DNA from 4 places in the Virgibacillus saliphilus genome. Region 1 is predicted to be linked to each of the others. Evidence: riboswitches for the same ligand, from Rfam matches in the RefSeq annotation. Region 1 holds a riboswitch; each other region holds the start of a gene.
What was found. Region 1 has a riboswitch for thiamine pyrophosphate ahead of thiT (energy-coupled thiamine transporter ThiT). Riboswitches for the same ligand answer to the same signal wherever they lie in the genome.

Region 1 (7,586 bases):
AACACCGTAACTGGGAAAGTGTGTTAAAAGAACCATTAGCCCTTAATCGAATGAAAAAAGAAACCCTTGATGCGATGTGGACTGCTATCACGAATAAAAAAAGTCATTTTGTTGATTATCTGCAGAAGAAGGCAGAACTGTTGGGGTTGGAAAAATTAAGTATGTATGATGTGGAAGCACCATTAACAGATTCGGTTAAAACGTCGAGTTATACAGAAGGTGCGACATTTATTGTTGAACAATTTCGTGCGTTCAGTCCGAAAATGGCCGATTTCGCGCAAATGGCATTTGATAAACAGTGGATCGAAGCAGAAGATCGTCCAGGAAAACGACCAGGCGGTTTTTGTACAAGCTTTCCGGACAGTGAACAAACTCGTATTTTCATGACGTATTCCGGTACCCCGTCCAATATTGCTACACTTGCCCATGAACTTGGGCATGCATACCATCAACATGTCATGAATGACGTTAATGGATTGAATCAGGGATATGCGATGAATGTTGCTGAAACAGCTTCGACGTTTGCAGAAATGATTGTAGCTGATGCGTCTGTTAAACGTGCGAGGAGTAGGGATGAAAAGATGATGTTATTGGAAGATAAAATAAAACGCAGTGTGGCATTTTTCATGAATATCCACGCCCGGTTTATGTTTGAAAATCGTTTCTATGAAGAACGAAAACAGGGAATGGTCTCCGTCCAACGATTAAATGAATTAATGGTTGAGGCACAGAAAGAAGCGTATTGTGATTCAGTTAAGGATTATGATCCAAACTTTTGGGCATCCAAATTGCATTTCCACATGACAGGAGTACCATTTTATAATTTCCCGTATACGTTTGGTTATTTATTTAGTCTCGGTATCTATGCATATGCGAAGGAAAAAGGCGGTAGCTTTGAAGATGATTATATTGCATTGTTAAGGGATACAGGCAGTATGAATGTAGAAGATCTCGCAAACAAACATCTGAATGTAGATATAACGAAAACGGATTTCTGGGAAAATGCCATTCAGTTATGTGTGAATGATGTCGAAGAATTTTTAGCGCTATAACCTGCGGATGCGGTGTATGCATTGTCATTGTCTGCTATATGAGGTAGAATAGTAGGTAACAAAAAAAGTGAATGAAAAGCCTGCAGGGGGAGCCGTTTGGCTGAGAGTGAACAATTTTGTTCTGACCCTTCGAACCTGTTAGTTAGTACTAGCGTAGGGATGGTGGTTTTTTGATGGGATAAAAGTAATGTGAGCGGATTCCTCCATCAGGAAGTCTTCCCCTTGGCATTGCTTTTTTTGTGTAGATTGCTTTAAAAAGGGGAGGTAATAAAATGAGTTCCAACAAAATATTATTTTTAGTTGAGGTTGCAATTTTCACGGCACTAGCATTACTTCTGGATATTATCCCGGGTCTATCATTTAAAATATGGGCAATGGGTGGTTCGATTTCATTTGCCATGATACCTATATTTATCGTTGCATTTCGCTGGGGATTAAAAGGAGGGCTGTTATCCGGATTCCTATGGGGGATTATGCAGGTTGCTGTAGGTGTGTCCTATATTCTGCACCCACTGCAAGGCTTGATTGAATATGGGCTTGCTTTTACCGTTTTGGGTTTTGCAGGTGTTTTTGCTAAGCAAGTTCAGCAAGCAGTTAAAGAAGGTAGGACAAAAGCTTATCTTTCATATATTACGTTAGGAGTACTCTTGGGATCAAGTTTACGTTTTATTGCCCATTATGTTGCTGGTATTGTATTTTTTGAGTCGGCTATTGAGGGACAGCCTGTTTGGATCTATTCCCTCGTGTACAATATTTCTTATATGCTACCATCATTTATATTGTGTACGGCCATCGTGTTCTTTCTATTTCATAAGCAGCCGAGGACATTAGTGAAAACTGCTTAACAATTAATTATTCGCTCACATAAGAGGTTGGGACAAAGCAAACGTGTTTAACTAAGAAAACGAACATTACGGAAGCGATATATGTTTGGAATTTATTTGTTAAAAACACTTTTCCCGGCCTCTTACATTTATGAGAAGGAAACGATGAGTCGTGTTTATTTGTAGCGCTTTTCCTCTTCCATGCATAGGCTATAGAACTATTCATCATGGGAGGAAGCGTATATGGAGCTGACAATAGCTCATTGGTTATATGGTTTATTTACACTTGCGATTATAGGTACTATGATTTTTCGAAGAGGTGTTGTACTCCCTTCATTGTTAGGGACATTTATAATCGCTTGGGTATACAATGGAAGTATAATTGAAGGGTTTACAGCAATTTTCAATGCCAATCTTGTAGCAGCTCAAGAACTTTTTAGTATATTTTTAATTATTACCTTTATGTTGGCTCTTCTTTATTCTTTACGTGATCTTGGGGCAGATAGGAAAATGATTCAGCCTATCCAGAAGATGATGATTAATGGGCATGTGTCTTATTTTGTTCTTGTTGGCGTGACCTATGTGATTTCACTTTTCTTCTGGCCAACACCTGCTGTTCCTTTAATCTGTGCACTACTTGTTCCTGCTGCAGTACGGGCAGGCTTACCGGTCATGACTGCTGCGGTTGCGATTGCTATTGCCGGGCAGGGAATGGCGCTTTCCTCTGATTATGTGGTGCAAGTAGCACCTAGTCTGTCAGCAACCTCTGCTGGAATTGATACGACTTTGGTTGCGGATAAAGCATTGATTCTATCTTTCATAGCTGGAGGAACTGCGATTCTTTTAGCATATTTTCTTTATCGAAAGTCAATTCGTACGAAAGATGATAAATTAAATGACGTTGATCTGCAGAAATTACAATCTACAACGGAATCAACAAATAATCCAAAAACGTTACATTTAACGATGTGGAGTAAATTATTTGCCACTATAGTCCCATTAGTACTGGTTGGGGTAGTGGTTTATATGGTTTACGAAAAGCTTATCTCCGGAAGAATGAGTGGACTTGAAGGTGGAGATGGAGCTGCTTTTGTTGGTGGGGTTGCCGTGATTCTGTTGTTATTATCGACGGTAGCTTTTGGACGTGAGCATGCATTGGATTATATTACAAACCATATTACGGATGGGTTTGTGTTTGCTTTTAAAGCAATGGGACCGGTTATTCCAATCGCGGGCTTTTTCTTTCTGGGGAGTTCGGATTTTTCCGGGAATATCTTAAGTTTAGATGAAAATCCACCTGCATTATTGTTTGACCTTGTGCAATCCACTCAAGGATTTTTGCCTGAAAGCTCCTTGCTTGCTGCTTTTAGCGTATTGATCATCGGTATCATTACCGGGCTTGATGGCTCAGGATTCTCCGGACTACCGATCACAGGCGCATTGGCTGCTTCACTTGAAACGGGGACTATTGATGCTGGTACTCTTGCCGCCATTGGGCAATTGGGATCGATTTGGACTGGTGGTGGAACACTTGTCGCATGGTCATCACTGATTGCAATCGCAGGCTTTTGCGGCGTTTCTGTTATGTCACTGGTTCGTAAAAACTTTTTCCCGGTTATTCTCGGATTATTCGTATCAACGTTGGTTGCTGTACTTATTTTTTAACGAATTATGAGGGCCTAAGCCGTTACAAAGGTTTAGGCTTTTACTTTTATTCCACATGAAAAGGTTCAAAATTGTTTACAATTATATCATTATTAAATAAAATGAAAGTTGTACTACATATTATCAAACAAACATAGCTTTAATTAGGGTAAAGTTGACTATTTTTTTATCCAAAAATAGTCAGATGATTCCTAAAATGGGGGGGAGAAAAATGTCGGGGATTTTAGTTGCGCTGATAGGGATTATTATATTAGCCTTAGGGTATCGCTATTATTCAAAGTTTGTGGCAGAAAAGATCTATCGTCTGGATCCTGATTATGTCACACCAGCGCATAAGTACAAAGATGGTGTGGATTTTGTGCCGACAAATAAATTTGTGCTATGGGGGCATCATTTCACATCTGTTGCTGGAGCAGCGCCGATAATGGGTCCAGCAGTAGCATTATACTGGGGGTGGCTACCTGCATTTATATGGGTTATCCTCGGTACAGTTTTTGCTGCAGGGGTGCATGATTTTGGTACACTGGTTGTTTCCGTCCGTAATAAAGGGCAATCGATCGGAACTCTGGCAAACCGGTTAATTGGGCAGCGAGCGAAGATTTTATTTTTATTTATTATCTTAATATTATTATTAATGGTTAATGCTGTATTTACATGGGTGGTTGCGAATCAGTTTATCGAGTATCCAGCCAGCGTATTGCCGGTATTTATTCAAATACCGATTGCAATTTGGATTGGGTACGCTGTGTACAAGGGAAATAAAAAGATGTTGGGACCTTCTTTAATTGGGCTTGCGATTATGTACGGAGTCGCTATCATAACAAGTAGAGTTGATTTTCTCCAGATTGATCTGGTTAGATACTTTGGCGGAGAGGGAAGTACCGGTTTATTAGGTTTAGGAGCAGTTTCCTCCGCATTTCTGATCTGGATTGTTATATTAATGGTTTATGTTTATTTTGCATCCACATTACCGGTTTGGAAATTGCTGCAACCAAGAGATTTTATTAATTCACATCAGCTTGTTGTAGGGCTCAGCATCCTATATTTGGGCTTACTTTTCCTAAATCCCGAAATGTCTGCACCTGTTACAAATTCAAATCCAGATACGTCTTGGTTCCCGCTTTTATTTATTACGATCGCATGTGGGGCTATTTCCGGTTTTCATGGATTGGTTTCATCCGGAACGTCATCCAAACAGCTGGATAAGGATACCGATGCACGTTTTGTTGGTTATTTTGGAGCTGTCGGTGAAGGTATATTAGCGTTAATTTCGATTATTGCTGCTGGCACTTTATTTGCAAATGCAGATGCATTTTTTGAAACGTATGGTAGCTTTACAGAAGCAAATGGTGCAGGTCTCGGTGTATTTGTAGAAGGCGCTGCTAATCTGGCTTCCGGGATAGCAATACCACCTGATATCGCTACAACGATTGTCTCTATCATTGTAGTAAGTTTTGCTGCTACATCGTTGGATACTTCTGTACGGTTGCTACGCTATATTATTGGGGAATTGGGTGTTGAATATAAAGTTCCTCAATTATCAAAAAAACATGTGGCAAGTTCTGTAGCTGTTGTCTCAAGTGCGGCATTAGTATTGCTTCCCCAAGGGCCACAAGGTTTTGGCTCTGGTGGTTATCTAATATGGCCTTTATTTGGAACATCGAATCAATTGCTTGCCGGGATAAGTTTATTGTTAATCTCTATTTGGTTGAAGCGACAAGGGCGTAATTATGCGATTACATTAATCCCAATGATTTTCTTGATGTTTATGACATTATACGCCATGTTCCAGCAGGTTTTCTTTGAATGGGCATGGTATGGAACAGAGTCAGATATATTATTATTTGTCCTTGGAGCGATCATATTCGTTTTTGCAGTGTGGATTGTTCTTACCGCATTTAATGTGCTGACGAAAAAATATGATAACCCAATGGATCATGAATAATGGAAGAAGGGAAGAGATCATTAACGGATGGTCTCTTCTTTAAAACCCTCAAGCGAGGTGAGGACAATGTTGGAATATGTGAAAAAGATGATTCAATTTTATGAGGAAGTATTAAGCATGCCACATCGTCAGGAAATTGCTCGTGAACTACGGGATGAGGATGATTTGTTTCTGTTATTGTTGTATTCTGAGATGATTGGCATACCAAATCCAATTTATTATTATACACTGGAACTTTATCCATACATGATCGAGAATTTCCATGATTGGCATTTGCGTATGGGTATGGATAAATCGCCTCTAACAGGAATTCGCTGCTGCTAGGCAATCGTAAAGAAGAAGGAGGCGTAAAATGTGGAAGTATTAGCAAAGCATATTATTTTTGTTGGTGGTAAAGGCGGTGTGGGAAAATCTACTTCTGCTGCTGCGATTGCTTGGAAGTCTGCGAAATCCGGAAATAAGACATTACTTGTGTCTACAGATCCTGCACATAATTTAGGAGATATTTTTAAGCAGTCCATTGGTGGGAAAATAACGCTAGTTGCAGATAATTTGTCCGCATTGGAAATAGATCCGGAAATAGAAACAGATAAATATATAAAAAGTGTAAAAGAAAATATTAAGGATACTGTACAATCAAGTATGATGGAAGAGGTTCATCGGCAGTTGGACACAGCTAAGGCTTCCCCAGGAGCGGATGAAGCTGCGTTGTTTGATAAGCTAATATCCATTATTTTAGAGGAGCGAAAGCATTTCGATAAGCTGATTTTTGATACAGCACCAACAGGACACACCATACGATTATTATCACTTCCTGAACTAATGGGTGTTTGGATAAATGGATTGCTGCAAAAAAGAAGGAAAACGAATGAAAATTATTCCCAGCTATTAAACGACGGGGATCCGGTTGAGGATCCGATTTACGATGTGTTGCGGGAAAGGCAGGAACGCTTTTCAAAAGCCCGAGAGGTTATGCTGGATGGGAAAAAGACGGGTTTTATTTTTGTACTGAACCCGGAAAGACTCCCAATTTTAGAAACGAAAAAGGCGATTGAATTATTGGATCAGTATCATTTGCATGTAAAAACTGTAATCGTGAATAAAGTTCTGCCAGATGATGCAGACGGAGAATTTTTGCTGCAGCGAAGAGAGCATGAAAAACAGTATGTGTCCATGATTGAAGAAACATTTCAAAGACAGGAACGTATTTATGTGCCGTTATTCTCCCATGATGTAACGAATACAGATCAATTAGCGGAATTTAGTATATATTATGAGAAAGGGTGACAGGAATGAAAGCATTTGTACATGAATATGGAGAATTAAAAGTCAAGGATGTTCAGGATCCGGTTGCAGGGCGCGGAGAGGTAGTCGTTCATTTGCATGTAGCAGGTTTAAATCGACGTGATGTTGGTCTTCCAAATCGAAGAGGACGTACGGAAGATACATTAGTACTTGGTTCAGATGGTGCTGGCGTCATTGCGTCAGTAGGTGATGGGGTTACACGTGTGAAAGTGGGTGATGATGTTATTATTAATCCTTCTCTACGTTGGGAGGAAAATAGTGACGCACCGCCAAAGGAGTTTGATATTCTTGGCATGCCGGACCATGGCACTTTCGCTGAAAAAATTGTTCTTTCTGCAGCACAAGTCGAGAAAAAGCCGGAACATTTAACATGGGAAGAAGCTGGTGTTTTAGCATTAAGCGCATTAACAGGATATCGAGCACTTTTTACAAAAGGGCAGGTGAAAGAAGGAGACACGGTATTTATTCCTGGAGCAGGTAGTGGTGTGGCAACGTATCTCATTCAGTTTGCGAAAAATATAGGGGCAAAAGTAATCGTTACTTCCCGAAACGTAGAAAAGCAAAGGCAAGCAAAGGAATTGGGAGCAGACATTATATTGGATACAGCTAGTGACTGGACGAAGGAGCTAGTAAATGAAACGGTTGATTTAGTAATTGACAGTGTTGGACAAGCTACATTTAACCGTTCATTAGAGGTTTTGAAAAAAGGTGGACGAATCGTGATATTTGGTGCTACCACAGACGATACAGTAGATTTTAATTTACGCCAATTTTTCTATGGCCAATATCAGCTGT
Region 2 (7,586 bases), 1.8 Mb from region 1:
AATTTGTACGAGTTGTGCCATTTCCCCTGCGTTTCCTTTGATTACGGTTGGTTTGACTTCCTCCAAGATTTTCCTCACAGCAGATGTACGAAAGGAGGTGGCTGCTATTCCTACCGGGTCGAGTACTACCGGAATTCCTTTTTCATTTGCAGCTTTTCCTGCTAGGAGCATTGCTGGAAGTTCAACGGATGTCAGTGTGCCAATATTAAGAAGAACGCCGTCACTAGCGGAAGCCATGGCCGCAGCCTCTTCCTCTGCTTTTGCCATAACTGGTGCCCCGCCAAAGGATAAAAGCCCGTTTGCTGTAAAATTCATGACAACCTGATTGGTTAGATGGTGAATCAATGGACTATTTCCCCGTACTTCCTGAATAATGTTTGGATTCATAGTATCACCTCTTCACGGTCTGCCCAATGATTCGTAGGACCATTTCCGGAACCAAGAGAAAAGGAATGCTTAATTGCTGCTGTTATAAAACGTTTTGCCTGTGAAATAGCATCCTGAAGCGCTATGCCTTGACCTAAAAAGGCTGTAATCGCAGCGGAATACGTACATCCAGTTCCATGCGTATTGTTGGTATTCATGCGATCAGCTGAGAAGGTTTTTATGTCCATCCCGTCGTATAAAAAATCCACTGCACTCCCCGACATATGTCCACCTTTAATAAGAGCTGCTCCAGCACCGAAATTCTTTACGATCGTTTCAGCAGCTTGTTTCATGTCATCGGTTGTCTCAATTGTATTGCCGGTAATAAATTCAGCCTCCGGAATATTTGGTGTTACTAGGGTTGTCAGTGGCAAAAGATTTTCACGTAAAAAAAGACGTGAATCCTGATCAATTAAGGAATCTCCACTTGTTGCAACCATAACTGGATCCATGACATAAGATGCATCCAATTCTGAAACATATCCTGCAATGACTTCCATCATGTCCCTATTTGCAATCATCCCTGTTTTACATGCGTGAACCGGAATATCGGAAATCACGGAATCCAGCTGCTGTTTGATCATGTCGATGGGTAGGTGGTGAACATTTTGAACGCCTGTGGTGTTTTGGGCAACGACAGATGTAATGACGGACATGCCATAGCTTTTTAATTCTTGAAACGTTTTTAAGTCTGCTTGAATGCCAGCTCCACCACTTGGGTCGGTTCCAGCAATGGTAAGAGCCGTTGAAACGTGTTTCATTTATAAAACCTCCTCTGATGGATTCGGAAGGACGAAAGAATAGTAGTTTTCCGGGTTATATATCATTATTTTTCATTGTGCAGTCATTGACCGCTATTAAATGAAAACAGCCATGGTTGTTAATAGATACGTTCGATTCATCCATGACTTCTTCCCAGAGAGAACTAAAAAAAGCCAAATCCCATGGGGGACCTGGCTTCGAATTTGAAAATAGATAAGACATTTCGTCAAACTACTTCCCTCCGCTGGTATGATCCAGATCAGGTCCGTAAGAGTCAGAAAGCCTCAATGCGCTTTCCTCTCAGCCCACGTATTATTGGGCACCCCTAGTAGTTACTTTTATTGATTATTTACCTTTAGTTTAACAAATAGGCTCGCACTTGTCATGGAAATTGAATAAGTGGAAAGTGTACCTATATTCAAATCCATATCATTCCCTTTTCCGGATAATAAAGCAGATGAAAAATACATACAGAATGCTAGGAAACTTTCCTGTTATCACTTTTTGGTCAAAAGAAAAGACCTAATTGGATAGCCTGTTTTCTGTCAAAAGTATGACATTTCTCGTTTTTATAGGAGTGAATATTACTTTTGACTTGTTGTTTGCGGTTAATTTTCATATGCTTATGGAAAGGAATTTTATATTGGAGTGAAAAAACAGATGCCTAATGACATTAACTATACTAGACAGCGCAATTATAATCCGCTGATTTGGATTTTATCTATATTGATTGTAGGCGTTATTTTGGGAACGTATTTCTTGCCAACAAACCCAGACGCAACAATAGCTGGCATGGAGTTAACCGTATTGCCCATGTTAAATGCTATTTTGAATAGCTTCACCTTTATCTTTTTGTTGATTGCTTTAATCATGATTAAAAAGAAAAACATCAAAGTGCACCGCAGATTTATTATTGCTGCATTCGTAACAACCTTTTTATTCTTCATCTTCTATTTGACGTATCATTCTATGGCTGAGTCTACAAGCTTCGGCGGAGACGGTCCTATGATGTACATTTATTATTTTATACTAATTACACACATTGTTCTGGCTGCATTGATTGTGCCGCTTGCGCTAATCACACTTGGAAGAGGTTTGAATATGAAAGTAGAAAAACACCGGAAAATTGCACGTTGGACAATGCCACTATGGCTGTATGTCAGCTTTACTGGCGTGTTGGTCTACTTCATGATTTCGCCATACTATTAAGCTTTTTGGTAATATCATTATATGCCAATGACATACTGGCACGTTTTAAAAGTTCTTCCGGCAATTATGGGTAGTGTCATGACTAAGAATCGTCTCGTGCTTTGCCTATGATTGATCAAACGATTGATTAAACCATTGATAATGGCGCTCGTTTGTATTCTATAATGGGTTTTAACGTGTATTTGAAGGATAAAAGGATAAAAGGGGGAGATAAAATGGGGGTCCCAAAATCTTTGCTGGATTGGGTTAAACAACAAGTACATATAAACGCGTCTGTACAATCCGTGGAACCATTAAAAGGTAGCACTTCCTCTATATTACATCGTATAACGCTTCATGTTGATGAAAATCCTGTGGAAGTAGTGGTGCGGCAATTTAATGATCAAGAATGGTTGGACAAAGAGCCTGATCTTGCTATGCATGAAGCGGCAAGTTTGCAAATGGCATCTAAAGTTGGTTTCCCTACGCCTGAGATCATCGCCTATGATGAGAAGGGGGAGATATGTGGGATCCCGGTAGTTGTAATGTCAAAGCTTGAGGGGAACGTTAATCTAAAGCCAAGGGATAGGGATGAATGGCTGGCTGGTCTGGCAGAGGCACTTGCCAATATTCATACTGCTGAAGCAAGTAATTTTCCATGGACTTACTTTCCTTATAATGCTATTTCGGAGACAGAAATTCCGGAATGGTCCAGCGTTCCAGATGTATGGGAAAAAGCAATAGCTATAGCAAAGGGGCCTCGCCCTAATATGAAAAATAACTTTATTCATCGAGATTTTCATCCTGCAAACGTTATGTGGCGTGATGAGAAAGTCAGTGGCATTGTGGATTGGGTAAACGCCTGCTTGGGTCCAGCAGGAATTGATGTCGGACACTGCAGAGTAAATCTGGCGATGTTATATGATGTAGAAACTGCTGCTGGATTCTTAGAAGCATATAAGCAATTTGCCGGAAAAACGTATAAACATGCCCTCCATTGGGATCTTATTTCCGCCATGGATATGCTTTCTGGAAAGCGCCCAAGCGTATACCTGGGATGGAAGGATTTTGGTATAACAGGGTTAACGGATCACATGATGGAGGAGCGGTTGGACAGGTATATCGTGCATCTGATGCAGGGGAGATAGTTTTATAGTTTTATTTAAGCGGCTCGTCCCTCTGATCCTAATGCTTAAGTGAGCGAGAGAATCTTTCGATGTATTTTTGTATAGATGATGGTATACTATTAGGAAAAGAAGGGAGGGATGAAGGTGGAGGAAAAGCTTAATATTATTTTAGAACATTTGGAAATAATCCAACAAGGACAAGCTCGGTTTGAAGATAACTTAAATGCTTTTGGGAAGCGACTGGATCGAGTGGAAGAGAAAGTGAATGCCTTTGGAGAAAGGCTGGACCGATTTGAGGAAAGCTTAAATGTCTTTGGAGAAAGGCAAGATCGGTTTGAGGAAAGTTTAAATGCGTTTGGAGAAAGGCAAGATCGATTTGAGGAAAGCTTAAATGCGTTTGGAGAAAGGCAAGATCGGTTTGAGGAAAGTTTAAATGCGTTTGGAGAAAGGCAAGATCGATTTGAAGAAAATTTAAATAGATTTGGAAAGAGACTTGGTCAAGTAGAAAAAAGCCAAGAGCACCTTGCTATTAATCAAGCTCGTATGGAAGAGAGGCAAATTCGTTTTGAAGAAAATCAAAATTCATTTGCATTAAGTCAGGCTCGTATAGAGGAGAAACTTGATCATTTTATAGTTGAAGCGAGAAGTCATTTTAAACATGTTCAATCGCAATTGGATAGGCATACGAATTTATTCAGAAAAGTGCAGCTCAAGCATTAAAGAAAAGTATGTTGTTAACTGTATATTTTAACCCCAAGTATTTCATCTTACGCAATAATCTTCAGAAAAACACTATATATCAATCTCCTAAGAAACCTTCCTGAAAAGTATTGTGGGGAAACAAAGGTTAGCTGGATTCAAGTATAATGTCCAGCTAACCTTTTCTTTAATCGCATAGGAAATTATAAAATTATTTGCTTGGGCATCATGGGTTATAGATAAACAGCTATGTTCAGCTGCAAGCGCAACAAACGGTGAGGTTCCATGTATTCTAAAAATGTGGGAATCAGTTGGAACGTCTGGGAATCGTTCGTCCGGTCTGAGAATCAACCGGAAGCGTGAAGAATCGACCGTATGTGTAAAATAATTCTTGGGCCTTTGGATGGGTAATATTTCTCGTAATGATATAAGTCAGGTATACACTCATGTTGCTTTTGCTATCAATAAGGCTGATTTGATAGCATATATAATAAATTAGTGAAATGGAGAGTGAACATCTTAACTGGTCGTCCTAGGGATGAAAGGGTAAGAAGTCTATTTATGATCCGAATGGTTATAAGTTCGAATTTCATATTGGTACTTTGCATGATAGGATAGATTATTATAAGCAGGAAAAGCCGTATATGGAGGTTTATGTTTAAAAAGCATGAATGATTTTCTTGAACAGATAACGCCCTAAAATTATATTTTCAGATGAAGAAGGTGCTGCGTTGAGTAATTTATTTGAGGGGATGCAAATGGGTAATAAAAAGCAACAAAAAGCGTATGCAGTTATCAGGGAACTGAATATTTGTGATGACTTAAGTTCATGCAATCCGGTTCTATGCGGAACTTTGCCCATCGGTATAGATATATTAGGATCAGACCTAGACATCGTAATGGAAGTACAGGATTTAGATTATTTTGAGGAACGGCTACAAATACTATATCATAGCAAAGGCAATTTTAAGTTAAAAAGGACAACTATAAGAGGTAATCCGGTCGTTAAAGCAAATTTTTTCTTCAGAAATTTTGAGTTTGAATTGTTTGGTCAATCTCAACCTGTACTTAAACAAAATGCATATTTACATATGTTAATTGAACATAAGTTATTAGAAAAGCGCCCCAACCTTAAAGAAAAAGTGATAAATCTTAAAAAGCAAGGATACAAGACTGAACCAGCATTTTGTACACTTTTAGGCATTCCTGGTGATCCTTACGAGGGTCTTATTCAATATGGGATTAAAGAAGGAATCATAACAGAAGTAGTATAAACACAGTATGCCGCAATCAGTCGTTACTCCGGTTATTAGTCTTTACCCCGTATTGCACGTAACGATTATCTTGTGCTTGTGGAGGATAGACAGGGATTATGTACACTGAACTATACCGCATTTGCGGTTCTTTTTAAGAAAAAATGTAAAGCAAACTTGACGTAAAGTTTGCTTTACTATAAGATTAAGGAAAGGAGGCGCAACGGTGGGTGAAAAATAAAGTTATGAATTATAGAAAACGAAATGGCTATTCACAAGATAAACTGGCTTTAATTCTCGGAGTATCAAGACAAACGATTATTTCGATTGAAAAAGGAAAATATAATCCCTCACTTCCATTAGCATTACAAATGGCAAGGGAATTTCATACTGCTGTTGAGGACATTTTTTTCTTGGAGGATAATGAATGAAAATAAGGGAGGGATAAATATGAACTACCGTCGTATTTACTTTATTCTTGGCTGCTTATTTCTTATATTTACTGGAATTGGGATAGCAATATCTTTTGGAGCAGGGGAGTTCCGAATAATGCAAATTTATCCACCTACAATGATTTCGGTAATTTGTATTTGTAATGGGTATCTTGCCCCGCAGATGGCAAAACAGGATGAGCGAACAACATTCATTCGGCAAAAAGGGATGTTTTATTCTTATTTTGCGATTATCTTTTATCTTATTCTCCTCATGTCGCTTATTTATTTTAACATCTTGGTTATCAGTGCCCTTCATGCGGTCATGTTGATAACATTTTTGGTTGTTAGTACGGTATTTATTTCAATGGTTGTCGTGTCTAAAATTTACTAGAAGGGGTGATTCCATGTCTACTGCTGCATATTTCATTTGGGGAATTGCATTGATAGTATCTGTTGGAAGTGCTGTAATTTTACACAAGAACCGAAAAGATAACGGGGACGTTTCCAAAAAAGGAATGAAACTGTTTTGGATGTTACTTACTGCATTATTCATCGTGATAATTGTTGTCATAACAAACGATAACTGAAATACATAAAGGGAACAAGAGAGAATTGACTTGGAAAGAAAAAGATTTAGAAGAGAAAAATGATTCGTTCAAATATAGTCGATATACGTTTGTCGCAAATGCTTGGATTGCCAAAAAAGTAAGGTTTTTAAGCATCTTGGACAGAAGATTGGCTGGGAAAGTTTTCCTTGGAGGATGGAATATTAAGTGTTTAAAATACAATTCCCAAAAGCGAGTAAATACGATAAACAGTTAAAATGGTAATTCAAAATATTTTTAACACAAACGAATCTTATCTATAGTATATCAGAATCATTTGTTACCCCAATTTAAGGGGAGGAGATAATTTTGGCTCTCTTAGCAGAAATTTTACAATATACAGCTTACTTATTATTTCTTTTTGTAACAGTTTTCTTTATAAGAAAGATTGATAAAGTTAAGAAGCAGAGGTAGCTTTCGACTTCTGAGAAAGTAATGTATACCATGGCAATGACAGGAATGTTATTTATCGCAATTAGTATGATAATTACAACGTTTGTTAGTTAATCAGACGAACCATTTATTTCTGTTATTGGACGCTGGTACATAAGGAAGGGTACGAAGAAAATATTTGATTAAAAATACGCTTACCCATTCTAAAAATTAGAAATAAGCAAGCGTGCTTTTTGTAGAATATGGAGCTGACGGGGCTCGAACCCGTGACCTTTTGTCTGCCAGACAAATATTCTCCCTACTGAACTACAGCCCCCGATGGATATTTTTTATCATATCATCCAGAATATAGTTTACATGCTTTTTACGCCTTTTTCAAGTATATTGATAGAAGAATTCGTGGTGAATTTTGAAAGAAATGGGGCTTATTGGCTTAGAGAAAATAAATACGGCGCACTTGCCTCGATGATTGCGGGAGTGGATTGTATGTGTTATCGATACATTTTCTCCCACAGCCACTGGGGTTGCTTTCGATCGTGCTGCTGTTACCCTTTTCGCTTATAGCTTATGTTGTGGTGGGGCGTAATGAAACGCAGATGAAAAATGGGTTCTCTGTCAAATGTTGGGGTGAGCGTATGCTCACTCCTTATTATTATGCCACCCGAATATCCAGCTTTTTATATTGATGATGCAGTAATA
Region 3 (7,586 bases), 660 kb from region 1:
AATCGAACGTATTTGCAAACGTTGGGATATTTTATTAATTATTGATGATGTTCAAGCAGGTTGCGGACGAACTGGTACATTCTTTAGTTTTGAGCCTGCCGAAATTAATCCAGATATTGTCTGTCTTTCCAAATCAATTGGCGGAATTGGACTGCCCATGGCCATTACATTAATTAAACCAGAGTATGATCAATGGGAACCCGGTGAGCATAACGGAACATTCCGTGGAAATAATTTGGCATTTCTTGCAGCAACAGAAGCCTTGACTCATTGGGAGACAGATGAATTAAGTCATGCGATACAAGAGAAAGCCAGCATCTTGGCAGATATGGTCAACCATTGGGTGAAAAAATATCCCGAACTTAAGGCCGAAGCTCGTGGAAGAGGATTAATGCAAGGTATAGCAATCGACGTAGAAGGTCTTGCAAGTGACATTTGCGGAGAAGCGTTTAAGCGCGGTTTGATTGTGGAAACTTCCGGGCCGAATGATGAGGTTGTTAAATTCTTGCCACCACTAACGATTGAGCAAGAAGGGCTTGAGAAAGGACTCGGTATTCTTGATGATAGTATCAAGCATGTTCTTGCTTAAGCGACAATATACCAATGAATAGATATTTTATAATGGAAAAGGAGAAATCGAAATGATCGTAAAATCACTGGAAGAGATTGTTGGAACGGAAGATGAAACATCTGAAGAAAACTGGACGAGTCGCCGCTTTCTGTTGAAAAAAGACGGAGTAGGCTTCAGCATGAATGATACCATTATTAAAGCGGGAACAGATAATTTCTTCTGGTACAAAAATCATATCGAAGCAGTGTACTGCATTGAAGGCGAAGGTGAAATTGAAAAAGTCGAAACCGGTGATGTATACCAACTTAAAGCAGGAACGATGTATATCCTCAATGAAAATGACAAGCATCGACTACGCGCCAGAACGCAGATGCGCATGGTTTGTGTCTTCAACCCGCCACTTGTAGGAAGAGAAACACATAATGAAGAAGGATATTATCCGTTATTGACCGAATAGGGTTTAGAGAAGGAATCAGTCGCGGTTTAGTTTCTTCTTAATTTTTGGTAAGAAGAAGAGAGAATATTAATGGGAGGCGCACACTTCAGCTTGAGCTTCAGAATCATAGAGGGTCTCCTTCCTCATTATACACTCTAAGTAAAAGCACTTTCTCTGATAGGGAAGGTGCTTTTACGACTAGGAACGGCAAATTTTCTGTTCGAGATAGAGCTATGGTAAACTGGGAGAACGCGTCTCCATAACGGTAGAGGGTCGATCGGGAGAGAACCATACCTATACGGGAGCTACTCATCTTCCGGAAAAAAAGCACCACTACTACCCTCATTCTGCTGAAACATTCTGCTTCACAATCTTATTCGGGTTAAATAAATCACGCGGATCAAGCGTCGACTTTATTTTCTCCATCAGATGAAGCGCTTCACCATGTTCTTGTTTCTGATATTTTTGTTTTCCAATTCCAACGCCGTGTTCGCCGGTGCAAGTACCTCCACGGTTAAGCGCGTATTCAACGATGTGTTCATTTAATTGATTCGCATTTTGAACTTCTTCGGGGTTATTGAGATCAATCATTAAAAAAATATGATAGTTCCCATCACCTACATGCCCGACGATGCCGCCTTGAAGGCTTAATGCCCTTAGGGTTTTCCTTGCATCTTGAATAGCTCCTGCTAATTCAGAAATAGGGAGACAAACGTCCGTTATCATTAATTTTCTTCCCGGGTAGCCATGAGTGTAAGCGTAGAGTACATGATGTCTTGCTTCCCAAAGCTTATTCCGTGCTGCAGTTTCTGCTTCAAATGTTACTTCTAAACAGCCGAAGTCGTTGAGGATATCTTCCGCAAATGAAACATCCTGTGTTAGACCTGCTTCATTTCCGTGAAATTCTAAAAACAATGTTGGTACTTCTTTGTAGCCTGTTTCACTATATTGATTCGCTTGCACCATAGATGGCTCATCTAAAAGCTCCATTCTGGCAATTGGCACTCCGGCTTGTAATATAGCTGTGACAGCTTCGACTGCATCATCCACCATGTTAAATGATGCTCTTGCAGCTATTTGATGTTCTGGTATACCGTATACCTTTAGCGTTAATTCTGTAAAACAACCTAGTGTACCTTCAGACCCTACAAAAATGCCATTCAGATGATAACCGGATGATGACTTTTCCGCTAAATTGCCAGTGTGTATCGTTTTTCCGTCTACAAGTACAACTTCTAAATCTCGGACTTGGTCACGCATGATGCCATAGCGGACAGACATTGTTCCACTGGCATTCGTAGCAGCCATACCGCCAAGTGTTGCATCTGCCCCTGGATCTACTGGAAAAAATAACCCGTATTTTTTCAGTTCTTTATTTAATTGGGAACGTGTCACACCTGGTTGTACTTTTACTAGAAAATCTTTTTCCCGAATCTCCAGTATGCTGTTCATTAACGAAAAATCAATGGTTATGCCATGTTCGTAAGGGATAATATGACCTTCTAAGCTTGTTCCCAAGCCATAAGGAACAACCGCGATCTCATATTTATCAGCTAGACGAACAATTTCGCTCACTTCTTCAGCATTTTCAGGAAATACCACTACAGCTGGAGAACTTGGTGTATGATAAGATTCATCTGTGCTGTGTTCTTCCAGAACAGTCTCGTTCATGGTAACTTGATCTTTTCGCAACCATTTCTCTAATCCATGTATTACATTCGTTATTGCTGTTTCCATGGTTATTTCTCTCCCTTTTTAAATAGGTATGTTAAAGAAATTTCTGATTTTATAGTCTAGTATAAATGATGTGAAGTAGAAAATCTATAGCTTAAATACATAGGGAAGGATTATTCATTTCTACTGCTGTATAAGCGATATTAGATAATAAAAAACATTCCATTATTGACAAAATATTCATGCGTGTTAAAATAAAATAAAATGATATGAACTACTAGGGGTGCCTTTGTTAAGGCTGAGATTAAAGTTTCACTTTGAGACCCTTTGAACCTGATCTGGTTGATGCCAGCGTAGGGAAGTAATCTGCCGATGACTACAAAGCTAACTTATGTATTCTAGAGGGCCACTTTCTTTATGCGCTGCATGATGAAAAGTGGTCTTTTTTATATGTATATAAGAATCTATTAGATGGGTTGTGCCTTTGTCATGCCAAAACAATTACATGTTATTTCTACTGGCCGGCAATCAATGAAAACGTTTGTTACGATTGCAGGACAGATTCATAAATATGTGGATGTCATCCATGTACGAGAAAAGACATGGTCTGCCAGTAAACTTGTAGCTGTCGTGCAAGCATTAGCTGAAGAGGGAATTCCAGTTAAAAAAATAATGATAAATGATCGTATCGATATAGCATATATGATGAAGACAAACGGAGTGCAACTTACACACCAAAGTGCTGATCTTTCATTGGTAAAAGAATCTTTTCCTACTTTACAAATAGGTTGTTCCGTCCATTCTATAGAAGAAGCCATGGAGGCAGAGACAAAGGGTGCAAATTTCCTCCTTTATGGTCATATCTTTGCTACCTCATCGAAGCCAGGAATACCTCCGAGAGGACTTGATCATTTACAGAGGATAACAGAAACAGTTCATTTACCAGTCATAGCAATCGGTGGTATTATGCCGGAAAATACAAAGCAGGTACTAGCAGCAGGTGTAGAGGGAATCGCGGTTTTGTCAGGTGTATTATTAGCAAACGATCCTGTAGAAGCGGTTAAAGAATATAGAATAAATATGGAAAAGGGAGTGTATGATGAATAACCATTATGATGTCAGCATTGCTCGAGGAGGTGAAGGAAGATTCCATCGCTTATGATTCGAAATAGCTCAAAGGAGGTGAGAACATGACATTACAATTAAATGGGGAGATTGTAACGATACCAACAGCAGTTACCACAATTAAAGAAGTAATCGAACATTATAAGATAAGTAACCCTGTTGTTATTGTAGAACATAATGACCGAATTTTGGAAAAGAATGAGCATACTACTACAGAAATAGCTGATGGAGACAAAATAGAATTAATCCAATTTGTAGGAGGCGGTTAACATGTTAACCATCAACAAAAAACAATTTAACTCCAGATTATTGTTAGGTACAGGAAAATATCCAAATATTGATGTCCAGAAGCAAGCAGTGGAAGTGTCAAAGCCGGAAATCTTAACCTTCACTGTTCGCCGTATGAATATCTATGAGCCAAGTCAGCCGAATTTCCTTGAAAAGATTGATGTGGAGAAAGTTACGCTACTGCCAAACACGGCTGGAGCAAAAACGGCTGAAGAAGCTGTTCGTCATGCGAAACTAGCTCAGGCATCTGGCTTATGTGATATGATTAAGGTAGAAGTTATTGGTTGCGATAAGACCCTTCTTCCTGATCCTGTGGAAACGCTAAAAGCAACGGAAGAATTACTAAAAGAAGGATTCACCGTATTGCCATATACTTCCGATGATGTGGTACTTGCTAAAAAGCTGGAAGAGCTTGGTGCACATGCGATTATGCCAGGTGCTTCTCCGATTGGATCCGGACAAGGGATTATTAATCCACTCAACTTAAGCTTGATTATAGAACAATCAAAAGTTCCAGTTATCGTTGACGCTGGAATCGGTTCGCCTGCGGATGCTGCATTTGCAATGGAACTTGGAGCGGATGCAGTTCTTTTAAATACTGCTGTGTCAGCGGCAAGTGATCCGGTCAAAATGGCAAAAGCGATGAAGCTCGCTATTGAAGCTGGACGTTTGGCTTATGAAGCAGGAAGAATCCCGAAAAAGCGAACCGCAACGGCAAGTAGTCCAATGGAAGGAATGAGTGTCTGATGAATGATCGTTATTCCAGACAGACCCTGTTCACCCCAATTGGTGAGCAGGGTCAACAAAAACTAAAGAGAAAACATGTATTATTAATCGGTGCTGGAGCACTTGGAACAGGAAGTGGCGAATCCCTTGTTCGTGCAGGAGTCGGGAAAATAACAATCGTGGATCGCGATTATGTGGAATGGAGCAATTTGCAACGGCAGCAGCTTTATGTGGAGGTGGATGCGGCAAATCGGGTACCAAAGGCCATTGCCGCTAAGGAGCGATTACAGCAAATTAATTCAGAAGTAGAAATCGAGAGCCATATTCTGGATGTGACGCCTCAAGTATTTGAAAAACTAGCAGAAAACGTTGATTTGATTCTAGACGCTACAGATAATTTTGATATTCGCATGCAAATAAATGATATAGCACAAAAATATACAATACCTTGGATTTATGGATCCTGTGTTGCAAGTTATGGTATTAGCTTTACAATTATTCCTGGTAAAACTCCCTGTCTGCACTGTTTAATGGAGGATGTACCGATCGGTGGGCTAACGTGTGATACTGCTGGAATTATTAGTCCAGCTGCTAGTATGGTAGTTGCCTATCAAACAGCAGAAGCTTTAAAAATACTTACGGAAGATTGGGAGGCACTTAGTGGGAAGTTAGTTTCGTTTGATCTTTGGAAAAATCATCATTCCAAGATGAATGTTTCCAGTATGAAAAAAGCAGCTTGCTCTTCTTGTGGTGCAAATGCAACGTATCCCTTTCTTACTTTTGAAAATCAAACCAAGACGGCGGTTTTATGCGGAAGGGATACGGTTCAGATTCGCCCATCAAAGCGTGAAGATCGTGATCTACAGGGGATCGCCAAGATGCTTTCTACAATGGGAGGTAAAGTGGAACAAAATGATTTTCTTCTTTCTTTTACCATGGATAAGCAGCGGTTCGTTATGTTCCAAGATGGTCGTACACTCGTTCATGGGACGAAAGATATCACAGAAGCTAAAACACTTTATCATCGTTACTTTGGTTAACCCCACAGAATAAACTGTGGGGCAGTATTTATACAACAAACATTCTGATCGTCTTACTCAGCTACACGCTGTTGGTGGTCGTTGACATAATCTAGCGCCATCTCTACAGCTGTTCGCGCCTCGATATATCCCCATATATCATTAAGCATTGGTTGAGACGTTGTCTGGAGGATACTTTTTACATCATTGGGGCTAAGGGTTGGATTGGCTTCTAACATTTGTGCAATGACGCCTGCACATATGGGTGTGGCCATCGACGTACCGGATAATTGCAGGTAATGTTCATCGACGATTTGTTCAGGTAACTGTTGTTCCAGCTCAGATTCTGGTGCTAACAGAGAAATGATGTCTGTCCCTGGTGAATAGATATCCGGCTTAATCAATGAATCGATCGTTGGACCACGGCTTGAATAATCTGCAATATGATCGTCTGATCGCGTACCCGTATTCTGGTCAGACGTAGATCCAACAGTAATAATAAACGGATTAATAGCAGGTGTACTAATGGTTTTCTGCTCCGGGCCATTGTTACCAGCCGCTGCACAAACGACGATGCCGTTATGCCATGCTTCTTGTACAACCTGTGCTAGCGGGTCATCCCTATACGATTCATATGCTTGAGCACCCAGAGATAGAGAAATTATTTGAATATTATATTCTTCTTTGTGTTCCATACACCACGTAATTCCTTCAATGATGGTTGATAGTTTTCCCGCGCCATCCTTATCCAAAACCTTCACACCAATAACGGAAGCTTCAGATGCTGGAGCAATATATAAGCCATCTGACTTACTAGCATTTCCTGCTGCGTCGCCCGCGCAGTGTGTCCCGTGTCCATTATCATCGTAAGGATCGTTCTGATCGTTAATAAAATCTTTAAAAGCAATAATTCTATTATCGGGTTCCGTTAAATCTGCATGGGGATAGATTCCAGTATCAATGACAGCAACAGTTACACCGTTTCCGGTAAAGTCATGATGCTCTTGTACATCAACAGCTCCGATTTGTCTGCTTGCAATGTCCAGAAAGCATGTTACTTCACGGTCATAGAATATCCGATCAACTGCCTCATGATCCTTAATCTGTTTGATCATTTGCGGCGTTAACTTCCCGCCAACGGTTCCGTGGAATCGTAAGTCTTTGTCTAATTTACTGCGACTATCTTTTTGACAGGTATTCAGGAGATCGTCTCTTATAGCTTTGTCCGAATTCTTGTTAACGTAAACAATGACAGGTATATCATCAGTATTGCTGATTGCGTAAGGATCTTGTTTTCTTTTAACACGTAATTGTTCCACTAAACCTGGATCTAGTTTTCGACCAGCTTCTTCATACCATATTCTTTTTCTGTTACTCATTTTTTGCCTCCTCAGGATTTTAGTTTTAAAACCTACTAGCATTGGCAACAGTGGCACTAGAACAACGTGAGATCACCCCCTCTACTAGTTTTATAATTTAAACTATGTTTTTTCTTGGTAAAGAGAGTGAGTATCCTATCTAATTTGATCTAATAGGGGCTTGTCCTTTAATAAAAGCATAGCAGGGTAATAGAGAGTGGACAATCCATCTAAATAACTAACTTTTATGAATATATATATTATTTTGATACAAAAGTCTGAAGGAGAAGAGGCACATCACTATCGGTTTGCTTTGTCAGTATGTTTCGTTCAACTTCCTGAAATTTACAGAAGGAATTATTCTTGCATGAATATGGTAATAACTATTT
Region 4 (7,586 bases), 2.5 Mb from region 1:
TACCCATTGACCCAGGGCGAATTTCTTCTGATGGAAGATTTACAATCAGTTGTGCACCCGTTTCAGTCATCCACCATGTATCGTGAATACGTAAACCAAATGCTTTTAATGCCCATGTCACAACTTCCGGATTCAGTGGTTCTCCAACGCTTAGCACATGTCTCAAATGTGATAAATCATGTCTTTTCACAGCCTCTTCGCCGGCACTTAAAAGCTTCCTTAATGCTGTTGGTGCGGTATACCATACGGTTACATTATATTTATCCAGGGTCCCGTACCAATCATCCGGCGTAAAGCGCCCGCCACGAACAACATTCGTAACCCCCTTCAACCATGGGGCAAATATCCCGTAACTTGTGCCGGTCACCCAGCCCGGATCAGCGGTACACCAATAAATATCGTCATCCTTGAGATCCAACACCCATTCAGCAGTGACATAATGCTGAATCATCGCATTGTGTACATGATATACACCCTTGGGCTTGCCTGTCGAACCGGATGTATAGTGAATCAGCATGCCATCCTCCAGGTCAACCCACTCGATCAAAAAATCCGGTGATGCCACGTTCATTTCTTTTTTATAATCAATATACATATCAGCGGTTTCACTGTGATCCCCAACGAGGACAATTCTTTCAAGATCAGGTAAATCCTCCTGTGGCACCCTGTCTAATAAATCCGGGGTCGTAATAAGTATACGTGCCTGACTGTCTTGCAGACGATCTCGTACAGCTTGCTCCATAAACGCCTCAAACAGCGGACCGGCAATTGCCCCTGTCTTCAATATACCAAAGAAAGATGCGTAGAATTCCGGACTCCTAGGCATAAACAAAAAGACACGATCACCTTTATTCACATTATACTTCTTCAGTACGTTAGCGAATTTATTACTCTCTTGCCGAAGTTGCTCAAAGGTAACCCGCTCTTCCCGGTCCGGAGCGGAATATAATAAAGCAACCTGATCTTTTTTATTTGGATCATTGGCATGACGATCTATGGCTTCATATGCCATATTAACATTGCCGGTTTCATTCCAGCTGAAGTTCTTTTTAACGTCATCCCACTTAAATGTTTCACGCATTTTTTCGTAGTTTTGTAGATTATAATTCCCTTCTCTTGCCGGGATTTTTTGTACATCCATCTAATCACCTCAATTTAAGTTTTTGCAACCGATTACAATTAGAAAAAATCCAAACATTAAGCTAACTGATTTCTATTTTAGAACATTTTATGACTTTTTTAAAGTGATTTGGTTTAAGTTATAGGCTTATTTTTTGATTTATACTTATATTTATGGTTTAATTCATAATAAATAACTTCATATTATTTCATTTTTCACTAGGGGAGCATATTTATTTGCTGAGAGAGGATACTTGACCCTTCGAACCTGATCTAGTTCATACTAGCGTAGGAAAGTGGCTATGTATACATGTTTGATGATGGCTCCCCATTCTACTACTGTGCTAGTGGATGGGGTTTTTTCTTTTCACTCCTCTAATGTGGGAAAAAATCAAAGGAGTGTATATAATGGAGAATTTATTTACAGATCGATTATGGAACCGAGTCCAACCAATATGGAATGCCTATTTGGAGCATCCTTTTGTAAAAGGAATTGGGGATGGTACGCTGCATCAAGAAAAGTTTAAACACTATTTGAAGCAAGATTATGTATATCTCATCGAGTATGCTCGGCTTTTTGCTTTAGGTAGTGCGAAAGCACCTGACTTGAAGACTATGACAACATTTGCAAATCTATTACATGAAACATTGCATGTAGAAATGGATTTACATCGTAAGTATGCTAGCAAATTTAACATATCAACTAAAGAACTGGAAGAGACGGAAGCTGCGTCTACGACAACTGCATACACCAGTTATATGTTGAATATGTCCCAACGAGGCGGAGTGGAAAATGTGATTGCAGCTATTCTTACTTGTGCATGGAGCTATAATTTTATTGGGAAACATTTAGCTTTAATACCTGGAGCGTTGGATCATGAATTTTATGGAGAATGGGTGAAAATGTATTCCTCTGATGATTTTACCACATTGGCAAATGACTGTATGGATGTAATCAATGAACTTACGAAAGACAAACCTGAACATGAACTTGTAGCATTAGAAGAAATCGTGATCAAGACCAGTCAATTTGAATACATGTTTTGGGAAATGGCCGAAAAATTAGAAATGTGGCAGACTGATTCTGTTGGTAAAGCCTGATTATTAGCAAAGACCGCCCCTAATCATAAGGGCGGTCTTCTTTGTTTATTATTTTGCAGATTCAGCTGTGTTTGCTTCTTTCCGCTTTTCACTTTCCGAGATGACATATGCGGCTGTTGCATCTCCTGTAATATTTAAAGAGGTACGAAGCATATCCAGTAGGCGGTCAACGCCGACAATTAATGCGATTCCCTCTACCGGTAATCCGATTTGTTGTAAGACCATCGCTAGCATGATTAAACCAACACTTGGAACTCCTGCTGTTCCAATACTCGCAAGTGTTGCCGTCAATATAATTAGAATAATGTCCGTAAATTCCAACGGTACCGCATAAACCTGTGAAATAAACACCGTTGCAACAGCTTGCATAATAGCGGTTCCATCCATATTAATCGTTGCACCTAATGGCTGAACAAAGCTGCTGATCGATTTTTTCACACCTAAGGTTTCCTGCGCTGATTGCATAGCAATAGGCAAGGCAGCACTGGAACTAGAGGTACTAAAGCCTACTGACATCGCAGGGAAAAATCCTTTATAAAATTTAATCGGACTTGCCTTTCCAAGTCCCCAAATGGCTATGCTATACGTAACAGCTCCATGTATAACTAAGGCTAATACCACGGCAACCATATACATCGCCATGGATCCAATCGCATCCAGCCCCGCATCACCGATCGCTGATGCAATCAGAGCAAACGCTCCGTATGGTGCTGTTTTCATAATAACATGAACCAGCCAAATCAAAAGCTCATTTGCCTGTTCAAACAACCGAAATATTCCAGCCGTTTTTTCACCTAGATAAGCAAGTGCGATCCCAATGAATAATGCAAACGCAATAATCTGCAACATTTCCCCGGAGGCCAGTGCTTCAAAAGGGTTTTCCGGAATAATATTGATCAGCGTATCCATGACCGGTGGGGTAGATTCCGCTTCAAATTCCGCATTTTCTACATCAAAAGTTCCCTCCGTACCAGGCTCAAGCACATAAGCAACTCCCAGCCCAATCATTAATGCAACCGCTGTAGTAACCAGATAAAAACTAATCGTCTTAAGCCCGATTTTCCCAAGCTTTGTCGGATCACCTAAACCGGCTGTACCTAGTACAATAGATACAAACACAATCGGCACAACAATCATCATGATGAGGTTTAAGAATATTTGTCCAACCGGAGTTAATACATACGTATCAACAGGGGAAAACACCTCTGGTGATACAAAGGTAAAACCTATACCAACAATCACCCCTAAAATAAGGGCGATAAGAATTTTCTTTGTAAGACTCATACTATTCCCTCTCTTGTTGTCATTTGTAGTGGAGTAGCGAATGGAATTATATCCTATCGAAAATCGTAGAACTTAAGTGAATGGCCCCGGCAGGATTCGAACCTGCGACGCATGGTTTAGGAAACCAACGCTCTATCCCCTGAGCTACGGAGCCACATGTGTTAATTGTAGTAAACCCATTATACATAAATGAGGCTTTGTTGAAAAGTGGAAGTTTTTATCTCATAGATGATCGCTTCATTCTATGATAAAATAAAACACATCTGTCCAGATTGATTATTGATTGGAGGAGTATCTATGACAGAGGTTCCATTTATTGCAATAGAAGGGCCCATTGGTATTGGAAAGACATCCCTTGCAAAAAAACTTTCTGTCCATTTTGATTTTCATTTGCTTAAAGAAATCGTCGAGGAAAATCCATTTCTCGGCAAATTTTATGATGATATCAAGGCTTGGAGTTTTCAAACGGAAATGTTCTTTTTATGCAATCGTTTCAAGCAATTAGAGGATATTGAAACACAATTCCTAAAGCAGCATAAAGCAGTTATTGCTGATTATCATATATCGAAAAACATGATTTTTGCGAAACGTACATTACCAGCGGATAAATTTGAGAAGTATGAACAGATTTATCATATTTTGACGAGTGACATGCCCGTTCCGAATATGATGATATACCTGCACGGCAGCATTGATACGCTAGTCGAGCGTGTTCGTCGACGCGGGAGGGATGTGGAGCAAAATATGAAGCCATCCTATTTGGCTCAACTCGCACGAGACTATGAAGATTACATGAATAAATTTGAGGTCATGCATCCGGATATTCCGGTCATACGGATTAACGGAGATAAGACAGACTTTGTGCACCATCAGGAAGATTTAAATCGTGTGATTGAGCAGGTGCGGATGCAGCTCGAGTCCCGTGCTATTCAGGCGAAACGATAAACGATTGATAGAGGAGAATAAACATAATGAAATTAAGAGAAAAATACCAAATTCCAAATGACAGCATCATAACAGTAGCAGGTACAGTTGGTGTCGGAAAGTCTACCATGACGAACGCACTGGCACATGCATTGCAATTTAAAACATCCTTGGAAAAGGTAGATACAAACCCTTATTTGGAAAAATTCTATGAAGACTTTGAACGTTGGAGCTTTCATTTACAAATTTATTTTTTAGCAGAGCGATTTAAGGAACAGAAGAAAATATTCGAATATGGCGGTGGATTCATTCAAGATCGTTCCATTTATGAAGACACAGGAATTTTTGCACGTATGCATTATGAAAATGGCACCATGCCCAAAACAGATTATGAAACATATAAAAATCTATTTGACGCCATGGTAATGACTCCGTATTTCCCACACCCGGACTTACTCATTTATTTAGAAGGGACATTTGATGAGATTATTGAGCGAATTCATGAACGTGGACGCGAAATGGAGAAAAATACACCTATTTCCTATTGGGAGGAAATGTACACACGCTATGAAAATTGGATTAATAATTTCAATGCCTGTCCCATTCTGCGCATTAGTATCTCCGATTATGATTTAATGAAGGAAGAAGGATCCATTGAGCCGATTTTAGAAAGAATAGGACATTTTATCCAGCAGTCACGGCGATGGAAATCGAGGGAATTCATGAAATAGTTGGATGGATTTATTTTACTATTGATTAGGAGGCATGGAACCACCCGGCCTTAAATATTGTTTTTATCATTCTATTATCAGTGCGATCTCCTTATAGTTAGGGAATTGGATGGCTGTAACTCCTTAACTATAAGGCTTTTTTGTGATTGTACTTTTATTCTATGCTGAATAGCGAAGTCCTTCTCTTACATTATATTTTTAGTAAATGAAACACTTCTCCTCGAAGTAAGGACAGATCACCCTCACACGAAGGAACCGCTTCAACATAACTTTAGCTTCTACCGAGAGCACATGTAGGCACCCTATCTAGAAATCTCTCCTTTACTCCTTCTTACCCAATTCAATCGAACGCTCTCTTGCACTTTGCACGCATTGCTTCATAATTTCTTCAAAGTGATACTGATCTAAAGTGTCAATGCCGGCGGCTGTTGTTCCTGCTGGGCTGGTGATTTTTTTTCGTAATGTAGATGCGGATTCACCGGAATGTTGGAGCATTTCACCTGCCCCTACAATCGTTTGGATAACAAGCTTGCGCGCAACATCTTGATCCAGTCCAAATTCAACAGCAGCTTTTTCCATGGCTTCCACGAAATAATAAATATATGCTGGTCCACTTCCAGAGATGCCTGTAACCGTGTGCATGTCTGCTTCATCGACAATGGTTGTGGTTCCAATGGTTTGAAACAACGCCTTCGCTTGTTCGAGATGTTCCTCTGTAGCGAATTTGCCTGCCGTAACTGCTGTTGCGGAATAGCCAATGGTAGCAGAGGTATTGGGCATGGTACGTACTACCGGGAAATCACCTTCGATTAAGTCGGAAATATGATCTGTAGAAATTCCAGCAATGACGGAAATAATCAACTGATTCGGCTTGATATATGCTTTTATGGTCTCAACCGCATTTTTTAGATCATATGGCTTCGTAGCAAGGATAATAATATCTGCTTCACGCACTACTTTCTCTTTATCCATCATACTCCGGATTTCATATTTTTGTTGAAGCTGACGCACACGCTCCTGATTATTTTTATTTGTAACGATTATTTGCTCCTTATGTAATATCTCAGCCTTCACAATGCCTGAAATAATTGCTTCTGCCATCGATCCTGCACCAATAAATGCAATGTTTTTATTCATTTTGATATCCACCTTTTTTGCCGAAAAATAGTCCGTTCCTCGTCAACATGTACAGTAAGTATGCTATATAAGAGTCTTTATTACAATGGTTAAAAGCACATATATATAAAAAAACCGCTACAATGTAGCGATTTTTATCTCCAATCGTTATGCGCTAATTTATAAAATGGAGGAGGTAGAGGGATTCGAACCCCCGCGCGGTTTGACCCGCCTGTCGGTTTTCAAGACCGATCCCTTCAGCCGAACTTGGGTATACCTCCGTAACGACAAGGATTAATATATCATGCCTTGTTTTTGATGTCAATTATTTTATAAACATTTTACTCGCTTAATCTCTTTGTTTTTCAATTCCATATTTTCCCATTAGGGGAATTAGCGTTTGATGCATCCCCCTAAAAACGGCTTTTTTAAAAGAAATTTAATAATGCAATGCCACTGATAATCATCAATACAGCAATCACTCTTCTTTGATCAACCGGATATTTCGGTAAGTTAAACATGCCAAAGTGATCGATGACGAGCCCCATAACAATTTGCCCTAAAATCGTAGACATCAACGTCAGTGTTACACCAAGGTAAGGCATTAACATAATATTGGAAGCAATATATGCAGCACCAAGAACACCACCGGCAAAATGCCATGGCTTTAATGTCATATCTCCGGAAGTACGTGTTAATTTGATTCCCTTATGAATAAGGATTGCCATCATAAATAACACGATGGTGCCTACAAGAAATGATATGAAAGCCGCGTAAATAAAGGAATCTACCTCATATCGCAAACTGCTGTTGATAGCTGTTTGCATCGGCGGCATCATTCCTGTACCTAAGCCGAATAAAATCCAAAGGAGGGAAGAACTCTTTGTAACAGCTCCCCTTTTTTTCACGTTCATATAAATAATCCCGGCAATTAATAGGAGTACACCAACAATATGCATCACATGCAAAGGCTTTACGTCTGCATCAAACCAGCCAAATGTATCAATAAAAATACCGATGACCATTTGTCCTGTGACTGTCACAATAACCGTCAAAGCTGCACCGATTCTGGGTAATAACAGAATATTCCCTGTCAAAAAAATAACACCCAATACACCGCCTGCAAACCAGACATAAGAGTATGATTGGGACCCAAAAAATGAAAGCGTGAATTTGCCAGGATCCACGATAAGATTAATGATAAATAGAATAATAGTCCCCGTTAAAAAAGAGTAAAAAGATGTCGGCAAAACAGCTTTTGTAAATACCGTCAGCCGATTATTTACCGCAGTCTGCATAGGAACCATCATA

Region 2: another riboswitch for thiamine pyrophosphate. It lies ahead of thiD (bifunctional hydroxymethylpyrimidine kinase/phosphomethylpyrimidine kinase); the one in region 1 lies ahead of thiT (energy-coupled thiamine transporter ThiT).
Region 3: another riboswitch for thiamine pyrophosphate. It lies ahead of tenI (thiazole tautomerase TenI); the one in region 1 lies ahead of thiT (energy-coupled thiamine transporter ThiT).
Region 4: another riboswitch for thiamine pyrophosphate. It lies ahead of tenA (thiaminase II); the one in region 1 lies ahead of thiT (energy-coupled thiamine transporter ThiT).

What each region holds. Positions count from the first base shown of each region.
Region 1 covers NZ_JAGYHC010000001.1:2,525,088-2,532,673, reverse strand. Annotated here, with positions in the region: gene KFZ56_RS12315 (M3 family oligoendopeptidase) at 1-1,052, shown strand, start outside; TPP riboswitch at 1,128-1,229, shown strand; gene thiT (energy-coupled thiamine transporter ThiT) at 1,325-1,897, shown strand; gene KFZ56_RS12305 (hypothetical protein) at 2,120-3,541, shown strand; gene KFZ56_RS12300 (carbon starvation CstA family protein) at 3,753-5,486, shown strand; gene KFZ56_RS12295 (cory-CC-star protein) at 5,553-5,810, shown strand; gene KFZ56_RS12290 (ArsA family ATPase) at 5,841-6,773, shown strand; gene KFZ56_RS12285 (zinc-binding dehydrogenase) at 6,779-7,586, shown strand, end outside.
Region 2 covers NZ_JAGYHC010000001.1:677,680-685,265, forward strand. Annotated here, with positions in the region: gene thiM (hydroxyethylthiazole kinase) at 1-387, opposite strand, end outside; gene thiD (bifunctional hydroxymethylpyrimidine kinase/phosphomethylpyrimidine kinase) at 384-1,187, opposite strand; TPP riboswitch at 1,408-1,525, opposite strand; gene KFZ56_RS03435 (DUF420 domain-containing protein) at 1,849-2,397, shown strand; gene KFZ56_RS03440 (phosphotransferase family protein) at 2,613-3,524, shown strand; gene KFZ56_RS03445 (hypothetical protein) at 3,648-4,223, shown strand; gene KFZ56_RS03450 (DUF4269 domain-containing protein) at 4,955-5,476, shown strand; gene KFZ56_RS03455 (helix-turn-helix transcriptional regulator) at 5,686-5,886, shown strand; gene KFZ56_RS03460 (permease) at 5,906-6,280, shown strand; gene KFZ56_RS03465 (hypothetical protein) at 6,294-6,476, shown strand; tRNA gene KFZ56_RS03470 (tRNA-Ala) at 7,131-7,203, opposite strand; gene KFZ56_RS03475 (ISL3 family transposase) at 7,540-7,586, opposite strand, start outside.
Region 3 covers NZ_JAGYHC010000001.1:1,868,883-1,876,468, forward strand. Annotated here, with positions in the region: gene ectB (diaminobutyrate--2-oxoglutarate transaminase) at 1-589, shown strand, start outside; gene KFZ56_RS08945 (ectoine synthase) at 642-1,028, shown strand; gene KFZ56_RS08950 (FAD-binding oxidoreductase) at 1,350-2,744, opposite strand; TPP riboswitch at 2,951-3,058, shown strand; gene tenI (thiazole tautomerase TenI) at 3,171-3,788, shown strand; gene thiS (sulfur carrier protein ThiS) at 3,872-4,075, shown strand; gene KFZ56_RS08965 (thiazole synthase) at 4,077-4,841, shown strand; gene KFZ56_RS08970 (thiazole biosynthesis adenylyltransferase ThiF) at 4,841-5,860, shown strand; gene KFZ56_RS08975 (S8 family peptidase) at 5,914-7,218, opposite strand.
Region 4 covers NZ_JAGYHC010000001.1:34,829-42,414, reverse strand. Annotated here, with positions in the region: gene acsA (acetate--CoA ligase) at 1-1,141, opposite strand, end outside; TPP riboswitch at 1,331-1,431, shown strand; gene tenA (thiaminase II) at 1,528-2,220, shown strand; gene KFZ56_RS00195 (dicarboxylate/amino acid:cation symporter) at 2,269-3,504, opposite strand; tRNA gene KFZ56_RS00190 (tRNA-Arg) at 3,586-3,658, opposite strand; gene KFZ56_RS00185 (deoxynucleoside kinase) at 3,802-4,449, shown strand; gene KFZ56_RS00180 (deoxynucleoside kinase) at 4,476-5,159, shown strand; gene proC (pyrroline-5-carboxylate reductase) at 5,481-6,296, opposite strand; tRNA gene KFZ56_RS00170 (tRNA-Ser) at 6,464-6,556, opposite strand; gene KFZ56_RS00165 (DMT family transporter) at 6,704-7,586, opposite strand, start outside.